Regions from separate parts of the Variovorax sp. genome, predicted to be linked through region 2. Evidence: riboswitches for the same ligand, from Rfam matches in the RefSeq annotation. Region 2 holds a riboswitch; the other holds the start of a gene.
What was found. Region 2 has a riboswitch for glycine ahead of ACQY8B_RS20540 (D-amino acid dehydrogenase). Riboswitches for the same ligand answer to the same signal wherever they lie in the genome.
Positions count from the first base shown of each region.

Region 1 (5,594 bases), 2.9 Mb from region 2:
GCGTGGATCAGCTGGCCGCGCCGGTGCGTGTGCGGCGGTATGAAGGCGTCGCCGGCGGGGTCGGTGGCCAGCACCGCGACGGCGCGCGGGGTCGACTCGCCCTCTTCGGGCCGCAGGTTGATCGCTTTGTCCATTTCTCGACGATGCTTGTTGATTCGTAGCAAGAACATCTTCGCACGGCTTCCTACGATGCTTTTTTTCAAGGAAATGAAAGAAGCGATCGAATGAACAAGCGCCGACTCGGGTTGCTCACCGGCACCCATGCCGTCAATGACCTCTACCAGGGGCTCGTGCCCGCACTGCTGCCGTTCATGGTGCTGGAACGCGGCTACAGCTACACAGCCGTGGCGGGCCTGATGCTCGCGGCCACCGGGCTGTCGAGCGTGGTGCAGCCGCTGTTCGGCCTGTACGCCGACCGCCATCCGCGCAGCTGGCTGGTGCCCACCGGCTTCATGGTGGCGGCGCTGGGCGTGGTGCTGGCAGGCTTGAGCCACAGCTACCTGCTGACCTGGATCGCGATGGTGCTGTGCGGGCTGGGCATCGCGGCCTACCACCCGCCCGCCACTGTGGCAGCGCGCGCGGCCGGCGGCGCGTCGCAAAAGGCGATGAGCGTGTTCTCGGTGGGCGGGACCATCGGCGCGTCGTTCGCGCCGGTGCTGGCTGCCACCGTGGTGAGCGGCGCCAGCCTGTCGCGCAGCTACCTGCTGGGCGTGTCCGCGCTGGCGATGGGCATCGTGTGGATGATCGCGAATGCCGGCAGCGGCGCGGCCTCGGCCGCCACGGCAGCCGCTGCGCGCAAGGCGGGCGGCGAGGTGCTGAAGCCGCACAACGACTGGCGCGCCTTCAGCCTGCTGGTCGCGACCATCGTCGGCTGGTCGATCCCGTATGTCACCGTGCTGTCGATGCTGTCGCTGCGCATCACGCGCGACCTGCACGGCACCGCCTTCCAGGGCGCCGCGGCGCTGACCTCGTTCACCGCTGCGGGCGCTGTCGGCACGCTGCTCGGCGGCTGGCTGGGCGACCGCATCGGCCGCATGGGCACGATCCGCGCCGGCTACCTGCTCGCGCTGCCGTCGCTCGCGGGCCTGGTGCTCGCGCCGGACGCCGGCTGGGCGCTCGCCTGCACCGCGTTGCTCGGCATGTGCATGTTCCTGCCCTTCGCAGCGCAGGTGACGCTGGCGCAGGACTATCTGCCGCGCAACCCGGCCACGGCCAGCGGCATCACGCTGGGACTGGCGCTGTCGGTGGGCGGACTGGTGTCGCCGCTGTTCGGCATGCTGTCGGATGCGCGCGGCCTCGGCGTCACGCTCACGACGGTGCTGTGCGTGCTCTGCGTCGCGACGGTGCTGGCCTTGAGGCTGCGCAACCGGTCGATGCAGGCGGTGCCGGCCGAGGTGGAGGGCGCGGCCGCCTGAGCACCGCGGGCACGTTCGTTCACTGCCAGAATCGGCGTCGGATTCGACGCCTATAACTGACAAAGAGGGAACTGCGCCATGAACCGATCCTTGACGACCTGCCTGCTCGCCGGTGGACTGCTGCTGACCACGGCCGCATTCGGCGCGTCGCCGGCCGCGCCGGCCACGCCGTCCGCCACCGAGGCAGCGGTACCCGCTCCCACGGTCGGCATCGCCGAAGTCGAGGCTGCCGTACGCGCCTGGGCCGCGGCCTGGTCGGCCCGCGACGCGGACCGCTACCTCGCCGCCTACGCGCCCGACTTCACGCCGCCGCGCAACCAGGACCGCAAGCGCTGGGAGACCGACCGGCGCGCGCGCATCGCGGACAAGTCGAGCATCAGCGTGGGCATCGAAGACCTCGTCATCAGCGTCAACGGACAGTCCGCGAGCGCCAGGTTCAAGCAGGTCTACCGCGCCGACAAGTTGAAGGAGACGGGCCGCAAGACGCTGGAGCTGCAGCGCGTGGGCAACCAGTGGCTGATCCGCAAGGAAAGCGCGGGCGGCTGAAGGCTCACAGCCCCAGCTTCGTCAGGGCCCAGGCCACGGTGCCCAGCTGCACCACGTTGAGCGCCATCCCGGCAATGTGAAGCTGGCGGAACCGGCGGGCCGAAACGTCGACCGCCGGGATCGTGCCGCGCAGCAGGTCCATGCGCGGAATGATCAGCCAGCAGCGCAGCGAGAAGGCCAGGCCAGCGATGAAGGCCATGCCCACGGCAAAGACCGCCCGGCCGGACCAGGCGTAGCAAAGCGCCGCCGCGCTGCCCGTCAGCATCATCGCGAGGTAATACACGTTGAACAGGCCACGGATGAAGCGCGAGTCCAGCGGCGTGTCGTGCTTGAGGATCAGCAGCGGCAGCGAGCCCATCATGAAAAAGCCCATCCAGACGAGCAGCAGGACTGTCGCCATGAGTGCAAAGACGATGGGAAGCATGTGGTGGGCCCCTCCGCGGTGCCGGAGCATACCGCCGGGCGAGGCCGTGACGGTAGCGGGAAATCGTGTGGGGAAACTGCCATTTCCGTAAGCGAAAAGGGTTCATGAAGATGTCACCGCTTGCAACGATGCTGCTGCCCTCGATCTCCGAAAGCTGTGGCTGCCATGTTTCCCACCAAGACCGACAAGGCGCGCGACGAACTCCAGGGCGGACAGCGCACGCTCAGCCAGCGTGAACGCGCACTGCTGCTCATGGCCGACGGGCGGCGCTCGCTGACCGACTTCAGCCCGCTGTTCAGCACCCGCGACGAAGCCGAGCAGGCCATCCAGACACTGGTGCAGCGCGGCTATCTGCAAACCCCGAACGTCGCGGTTGCCCCCCAAGCCGCGCCCCCTGCCCCGGCGCCCGCCCAGCCCGCACCGATCCCCGCTACCGAGCCGATCCAGATCGCCACCTCGGCCGACACCTTCGACGGCAAGCGCTCCCTGGCCACCACGCGCATGTTCCTGTTCGACATCTGCGAGCGCATGTTCGTGCGCCGCGATCCCAAGTTCGCACTGCAGATGCGCGACGCCCTGCGCGAAGCCCGCGACCGCGAGGCCATGCTGACCATCGCCGCGTTGATGCTCAGCGAAATAGAGAAAGCCGCCGGCCCCGAGCGCGCCGAGTCGCTGCGCGAGCGGATCGACAAGCTGCTGCCGCCGGCTGAAGTCGTGCACTGACTGGAACCGCGCACTCGCCCCGAACGCCGCCGCGCATCAACTACACTCAGCAGAGTCAGGAGAGAGCCCCGCAAGCCGGGGCCGCCGAAGGCGCAGGGGTTTCCCGAACGCTCAGGCAAAAGGACTGACAAGGCGCCGGCGAACACCGGCGTTTCCTTGCTGGAGAGAGGCCGCCGTACCGCAAACGGCGCAGCGGCCCACCGAAGGAGCAAACCCCGATCGTGGGGCGAATCTCTCAGGTAAAGCGGACAGCAGGGGTGGCCCATGGCTTGCGTCATGGATTTTGTCTGCCCCTTTGGAGTGCCCCGTGGCCGCTTCCTCCGCACCCGCTACCGAACTTCTCAAGACGCCGCTGCACGACCTTCACGTGGAGCTCGGCGCCCGCATGGTGCCTTTCGCCGGCTATTCCATGCCGGTGCAGTACCCCGCCGGCCTCATGGCCGAGCACAAGCACACGCGCGACGCGGCCGGCCTGTTCGACATCTCCCACATGGGCCAGCTGCGCCTCGTCGGCCCCGACGCCGCGGCCGCCTTCGAAACCCTGATGCCCGTCGACGTGATCGACCTGCCCGCCGGCAAGCAGCGCTACGGCCTGCTGCTGAACGACGAAGGCGGCATCCTCGACGACCTGATGTTCTTCAACGAAGGCCACGGCTCGCTCTTCGTGATCGTCAACGGCGCCTGCAAGGCGGCCGACATCGCCCACATCCAGCAGAAGATCGGCGCCCGCTGCGAAGTGCAGCCCTTGCCCGACCACGCCCTGCTCGCGCTGCAGGGCCCACAGGCCGCGGCCACGCTGGCGCGCCTGTCGCCCGGCATCGAGCGCTTCGTGTTCATGACCGGCGGCGCGGTGCAGATCGGCGGCCTTCCCGCCTTCGTCACGCGCAGCGGCTACACCGGCGAAGACGGCTTCGAGATCTCGGTGGCCGCCAAGGATGCCGAAACACTTGCCCGCCTGCTGCTGGCCCAGCCCGAGGTCAAGCCCATCGGCCTGGGCGCGCGCAATTCGCTGCGGCTCGAGGCCGGCCTGTGCCTCTACGGCAACGACATCGACACCACCACCACGCCGGTCGAGGCCTCGCTCAACTGGGCGATGCAGAAGGTGCGCCGCGCGGGCGGCGCGCGCGAAGGCGGCTTCCCCGGCGCCGCGAAGATCCTCGCGCAGCTTGCCGCCGCCACGGCGGGCACCGCCGGCCACACCGACCACGACACGCTGAAGCGCAAGCGCGTGGGCCTCGTGGCGCTCGAGCGCATTCCTGTGCGCGACGGCACGGTGCTGCAGTCATTCGAAGGCCAGGACATCGGCATCGTCACCAGCGGGCTGCTCGGCCCCACGGCCGACCGCTGCATCGCCATGGGCTACGTGGCCACCGCCTTCGCCGCGCCCGGCACCCGCGTGCAGGCCATCGTGCGCGGCAAGCCGGTGCCCATGGAAGTCTCGACCATGCCTTTCGTGCCGACCCGCTATTACCGCGGCTGAACGCGGCAGACCCGGCTAGGCTCTGCACCCCGATTCATTTTTTCCACGAGGAGTTTTCTCATGAGCATCAAGTACACCAAGGACCACGAATGGGTGTCGGCCGAAGGCGACGCGGCCACCGTCGGCATCACCGTGCATGCGCAGGACGCGCTGGGCGACGTGGTGTTCGTCGACCTGCCCGAAGTCGGCAAGACCTTCGCGCAAGGCGAAGTTGCCGGCGTCGTCGAGTCGGTCAAGGCCGCCGCCGACGTGTTCATGCCCGTGTCGGGCGAGATCACCGAAGTCAACGAAGCCCTGCGCGCCGACCCGTCGCTGGCCAACAGCGACCCGCTGGCCGCCGGCTGGTTCTTCAAGGTCAAGCTGAGCGAGCCCGCGCAGCTCGACGCCCTGCTGGACGCCGCCAGCTACGACAAGTTCGCGGCCGAATCCTGATCGCCTGATTCTTCTTCCGAGCCCCCTTCCTCCCGAGCCCTCACCGCCATGCCGATTCCCGCCCTTCCCTCTTTGCAAGAACTAGAGAACGCCGAAGAATTTCTCGCCCGCCACATCGGCATCGATGCGGCGGACGAGGCGCGCATGCTGCCGGTGATCGGCTCGGAAACGCGCTCGGAGCTCATCGACGGCATCGTGCCCGCGGCCATCCGCCGCGCGCGGCCGATGCGGCTGCCGGCCCCCGTGACCGAAGCCGACGCGCTGGCCGAGCTGAAGGCGATGGCGTCGAAGAACAAGGTGTTCAAGAACTTCATCGGCCAGGGCTACTACGGCACGCACACGCCGGGCGTCATCCTGCGCAACATCCTCGAGAACCCCGCCTGGTACACCGCTTACACGCCCTACCAGGCCGAGATCTCGCAGGGCCGCATGGAAGCCCTGCTCAACTTCCAGACGATGGTGTGCGACCTCACGGGCATGGCCATCGCCAATGCATCGATGCTCGACGAAGCCACGGCGGCAGCCGAAGCCATGACGCTCGCCAAGCGCAGCGTGAAAAGCAAGAGCAACGTGT
Region 1 is NZ_OZ257247.1:1,439,981-1,445,574, reverse strand. Features, by position in the region: gene ACQY8B_RS07055 (AraC family transcriptional regulator) at 1-134, opposite strand, end outside; gene ACQY8B_RS07050 (MFS transporter) at 225-1,415, shown strand; gene ACQY8B_RS07045 (L,D-transpeptidase Cds6 family protein) at 1,494-1,961, shown strand; gene ACQY8B_RS07040 (hypothetical protein) at 1,966-2,385, opposite strand; gene ACQY8B_RS07035 (hypothetical protein) at 2,551-3,108, shown strand; glycine riboswitch at 3,155-3,245, shown strand; glycine riboswitch at 3,258-3,370, shown strand; gene gcvT (glycine cleavage system aminomethyltransferase GcvT) at 3,416-4,588, shown strand; gene gcvH (glycine cleavage system protein GcvH) at 4,649-5,020, shown strand; gene gcvP (aminomethyl-transferring glycine dehydrogenase) at 5,069-5,594, shown strand, end outside.
Region 1: linked by a shared signal. The riboswitch ahead of gcvT (glycine cleavage system aminomethyltransferase GcvT) and the one ahead of ACQY8B_RS20540 (D-amino acid dehydrogenase) in region 2 are both predicted to bind glycine.

Region 2 (5,594 bases):
CGAGCTGCCCGAGGAAGAGGAAGCGCCGACGCCCAAGAAGTCGCGCACGCGGCCGGCCGCCGCTAAATCGAAGGCCGCCGACGGCGCCGGCGTGGTCGACCCCATGCAGTGGTGGGGTTCCCTCACCGAGCAGTTCCAGCAGATCGCCAGCTCGGCGCTGCAGGACGCCGCGCAGCTGAAGGTGCCGGCCATGGCCCAGCCGCTGGCCGACGCGGTCGGCAAGGCGATGGGCGGCAAGCCGGCGGCAACCAAGGCCCGCAAGCCCGTTGCCGCGGCAAAGAAGGCGGCGGCTCCGGCCGCCAGGAAAAAGACGTCGACCGCCGCGCGCAAGCGAACCTCCAGCCGGCGCTGACGTCATACCCACATATTTTTGGAAAGAACGGGTTGGCACGCATCATGAAACTGTTTCCCTCCGGTCATGCCACCCATCCGCAATGGCGCATGGCGGCCGGCCTCGTGCTGGCCCAGTTGCGCGCACAGATGGCATTGCCCGACTACGCGTCGTCGCCGACGCTCGGGCTGCTCTACATCACCGACCACTACGCCGCCGAGGCGCAGGACATCCTCGACCACCTGAGCGCCGAACTGCCCGAGGTGACCGACTGGTCGGGCACCGTCGGCATCGGCGTGGCGGCCAACAACGCCGAATACTTCGACGAGCCCGGCATGACGCTCATGCTCTGCGCGCTGCCGAGCGACCAGTACCGCGTGTTCTCGGGCGTCGCGCCGCTGGGCAACTCCGAAATGAGCGGCTTTGAGGCCCATACCGCGCTGGTGCACGCCGATCCGGCCACGCCGGACCTGACCGAGCTGATCGCCGAGATGGCGGGCCGCACCGACACCGGCTACCTGTTCGGCGGGCTCTCGTCGGGCCGTGGCGGCGCGCTGCAGTTCGCGATCGGCGGTAACGGCAACATCCGCGGCCACGGGGCTGCGGGGGGCGTGTTTTCAGGCGGCCTGTCGGGCGTGGTGTTCGGTGACGGCGTGCGGCTGGTGTCGCGCGTCACGCAGGGCTGCCAGCCGCTGCGCTCGGGCGCGGTGCGCGAGAGAGAGATCACGGAGGCCGACGGCAACCTGTTGCTCAGGCTCGACGGCGAACCCGCGCTCGACGTGCTGCTGGCCGATCTGCAGGTGTCGCTGGAGCGGCCGCAGGAAGCCATCGACGCCGTGCGCAACACGCTGGTCGGTCTGGCCGACGCGGGCAGCGACGGCATCCGCCGCACCGGCGACCTGGGCGCCGACGTGCTGGTGCGCCACATCATCGGGCTCGACCCGACGCGGCGCGGCATCGCGATTGCCGACACGGCCGAAGCCGGCATGCGCCTGACCTTCTGCCGCCGCAATGCGCAGGCGGCGCGGTTGGACCTGATGCGTATCTGCGCCGAGATCCGTGAAGAGCTGGAGCCGGAAGAGCAGACGCTGGCCACCGCGCGCGCCGTGGCGGCGGGCGAGGCCGAGGCGGCGCCGCATCCGGCAAGGCGCATCGCGGGAGCGGTGTACGTGAGCTGTTCCGGGCGTGGCGGGCCGCATTTCGGCGCGCCGGGCGCCGAGTTGCAGATCGTGCGGCACGCGCTGGGCGACGTGCCGCTGGTCGGGTTCTTCGCCGCCGGGGAGATCGCGCGGCACCACCTGTATGGGTATACCGGGGTGCTGACGGTGTTCACGGCCAACGACTGACCGCCTTTCAGCCGCCGATCACGCCGGTTGCAGCACGCGCGGCTGCGGCGCCGGCATTCCCGTGAACGCGAAATCGACCTCCGGCGCCAGCCCGCTCACGATGCGCGCGATCGACTTGCCCGAGCCGCAGGCGTGCGTCCAGCCGAGCGTGCCGTGGCCGGTGTTCAGGAACAGGTTCGCGAGCTTGGTCTTGCCGATCAGCGGCACGTTGCTCGGCGTGGCGGGACGCAGGCCGGTCCAGAACTGGGCCTGCGTGGTGTCGCCGGCGCCGGGGAACAGCTCTTCGACGCGGCGCACGATGGCTTCGCAGCGCACGCGGTTCAGGTCGCGGTCGTAACCGTTGAGTTCGGCCGTGCCCGCGATGCGCAGGCGGTCGCCGGATTCCGAGGTGTAGCGCGAGAACACGAGCTTGAATTCGTCGTCGGTCAGCGAGACCTGGTGGGCTTTGGACGCGTCCTTGACGGGCAGCGTGACCGAATAGCCCTTGGCCGGATAGATCGGCAGGCGAATACCCAGCGGCGCCGCAAGCAGCGGGCTCAGCGAGCCCATCGCCATCACGAAGGCATCGCCGCGGATGCGCTGGAAGCGGCCTTCGACATCGGTGACCTCCACGTGATCGATGCTGCCGCCGGCCTCGCGCAGGGCGGTGACGGTGTGGCTCATCAGGAATTTCACGCCGGCTTCTGCCGCGAGCCGGGACAACTCGCGCGCGAAGCGGTTGGCATCGCCAGACTCGTCTTCGGCCGTGTAGGTCGCGCCAGCCAGCTTGGGGCGGATGTGGGCGAGGGCGGGCTCGATCTTCACGGCCTCGTCTGCCGAGATGACCTGGCGCTCGCAGCCCAGGGCGCGCATCTGCTCGGCGGGCGCGAGGGCGCCGTCGAACTCCTTCTGCGTCGTATAGAAATGGAGGATGCCCTGGGTGCGCTGGTCGTAGGCAATGCCGGTGTCGCGGCGCAACTGTTGCAACATCGAGCGGCTGTATGTGCCAAGACGCACGATCTGCTCGATGTTGTGGCGGGTGCGCGCCGGCGTGCATTCGCGCAGGAACTGCAGGCCCCATAGCCACTGGCGCATGTCGGCGCGGATGCGGAACAGCAGCGGGGCATCTTCCTTGCCCAGCCACTGCAGCACCTTGAGAGGCGCGCTGGGGTTGGCCCAGGGTTCGGCATGGCTGACGGAGATCTGCCCGCCGTTGGCGAAGCTGGTTTCGGCGGCCGGGGTGGCCTGCCGGTCGATCACGGTCACTTCGTGGCCGAGTTGCTGGAGGTAGTAAGCCGAGGTCACGCCGAGCAGGCCGGCGCCAAGAACGATCACGCGCATTTCAAGTACCTTTGAGGTGCTGCGCTTGAACGGCGGGCGATGGTGAATACTATTGAATTAATAGCAAGCAACCGGACGACCGCTGTCCAAGTTGCCGCTCCCCCTGTCCTCGGTACCTGAGAGATTCATTCGTTGCGCCATTGCAACGAATTTGCTCCTTCGGTGCGCCACGTGAAGTGGCGTCTCTCCAGACGGCGTTTCAGTTGATGCAGTACTGACCCCTTGCCGAAATACAAGACTTCGTCGGGCCGACCTGAGCGTTTATGGGAGTTTGCGCCTTCGGTAGGGCCACCGGGGTGGCCCGCTCTCCTGCGGTATCGCGAACGATTGTAAACACGGCGAGGGAAGAACGGTAACGTCTTGTGTTTCCGTCAATTGGCCCAATGGGATAATCGAACGTTAAGGTTCATTGCGACACGGCGATGACTTTCAACATTCAGGGGACCCCATGATCTTGGTTACCGGCGGCGCTGGCTTCATTGGCGCCAATTTCGTACTCGACTGGATCGCTACCAGCGACGAGCCTGTCGTGAACCTCGACAAGCTGACCTACGCCGGCAACCTCGAGACGCTCGCGTCGCTCAAGAACAACCCGAAGCACATCTTCGTGCAGGGCGACATCGGCGACAGCGCCCTGGTCGACCGCCTGCTGGCTGAGCACAAGCCGCGTGCCGTGGTCAACTTTGCCGCCGAGTCGCATGTGGACCGCTCGATCCACGGTCCCGAAGACTTCGTGCAGACCAACGTGCTCGGCACCTTCCGCCTGCTCGAATCCGTGCGTGGCCACTGGAGCGCGCTGCCAGCCGATCAGAAAGCCGCTTTCCGCTTCCTGCACGTATCGACCGACGAGGTCTACGGCTCGCTCTCCAAGACCGACCCGGCCTTCACCGAAGAGAACAAGTACGAGCCCAACAGCCCCTACTCGGCCAGCAAGGCCGCCAGCGATCATCTCGTGCGCGCCTGGCACCACACCTACGGCCTGCCGGTGCTCACCACCAACTGCTCCAACAACTACGGCCCGTTCCACTTCCCCGAGAAGCTCATCCCGCTGATGATCGTCAACGCGCTCGCTGGCAAGCCGCTGCCTGTGTACGGCGACGGCATGCAGGTGCGCGACTGGCTCTACGTGAAGGACCACTGCAGCGCCATCCGCCGCGTGCTCGAGGCCGGCAAACTGGGCGAGACCTACAACGTGGGCGGCTGGAACGAGAAGCCGAACATCGAGATCGTCAATACCGTGTGCGCGCTGCTGGACGAGCTGCGCCCCAAGGCCGACGGCAAGCCCTACAAGGAACAGATCACCTACGTCACCGACCGCCCCGGCCACGACCGCCGCTACGCCATCGACGCGCGCAAACTCGAAGCAGAGCTCGGCTGGAAGCCTGCCGAGACCTTCGACACCGGCATTCGCAAGACCGTCGAGTGGTACCTCGCGAACAGCGAATGGGTGCGCAACGTGCAAAGCGGCGCCTACCGCGAGTGGGTGGAAAAGCAGTACGACGCAAAGGCCACGGCATGAAGCTGCTGCTGCTGGGCAAGGGCGGCCAAGTCGGCTGGGAACTGCAGCGCAGCCTCGCGCCGCTAGGTAATTTGTTGGCACTCGGTTCCGACAGCACCGACTTCCCAGCGGATTTCGACCGTCCTGATCAGCTTGCGGAAACCGTGCTGAGGGTGCGTCCGGACGTTATCGTCAATGCCGCGGCGCACACCGCAGTAGACAAAGCCGAGAGCGAACCCGAATTCGCGCGCAAGCTCAACGCCACGTCGCCCGGCGTGGTGGCCGAAGCCGCCCAGCAGATCGGCGCGCTGATGGTGCACTACTCGACCGACTATGTCTTCGACGGCAGCGGCAGCAAGCCCTGGAAGGAAGACGACGCGACCGGCCCGCTCAGCGTCTACGGTCAGACCAAGCTCGAAGGCGAGCAGTTGGTGGCGCAGCACTGCCCGCGCCACCTGATCTTCCGCACAAGCTGGGTGTACGCGGCACGCGGCGGCAACTTTGCCAAGACCATGCTGCGCCTGGCCAAGGAGCGCGACAAGCTGACCGTCATCGACGACCAATTCGGTGCGCCCACAGGTGCCGAGTTGCTGGCCGACGTGACGGCCCATGCCATCCGCGCCACGCTGCAGGATCCGGCCAAGGCCGGGCTCTATCACGCGATTGCGGGCGGTGAAACGACATGGCACGGCTATGCGCGCTTCGTGCTCGAAATGGCGCAGCAGGCCGGTGTCGAGCTCAAGGCCGGCCCGCAGGCTGTCGAGGCCGTGCCGACCAGCGCCTTCCCGACCCCGGCGAAGCGCCCGCACAACTCGCGTCTGGATACCACCAAGCTGCAGACCACTTTCGGCCTGCGCCTGCCGCCTTGGCAGGAAGGCGTTGCGCGCATGCTGCGCGAGACGCTCTGAGAAGCGAATACACACCAAAGAAAAGAATGACCACGACAACTCAACGCAAAGGCATCATCCTGGCCGGTGGATCGGGCACCCGCCTGCACCCGGCCACGCTGGCCATGAGCAAGCAACTCCTGCCGGTGTACGACAAGCCGATGATCTACTACCCGCTCAGCACCCTGATGCTGGGCGGCATGCGCGACATT
Region 2 is NZ_OZ257247.1:4,365,775-4,371,368, reverse strand. Features, by position in the region: gene ACQY8B_RS20550 (PhaM family polyhydroxyalkanoate granule multifunctional regulatory protein) at 1-352, shown strand, start outside; gene ACQY8B_RS20545 (FIST signal transduction protein) at 397-1,677, shown strand; gene ACQY8B_RS20540 (D-amino acid dehydrogenase) at 1,696-2,997, opposite strand; glycine riboswitch at 3,091-3,198, opposite strand; glycine riboswitch at 3,216-3,319, opposite strand; gene rfbB (dTDP-glucose 4,6-dehydratase) at 3,446-4,516, shown strand; gene rfbD (dTDP-4-dehydrorhamnose reductase) at 4,513-5,403, shown strand; gene rfbA (glucose-1-phosphate thymidylyltransferase RfbA) at 5,430-5,594, shown strand, end outside.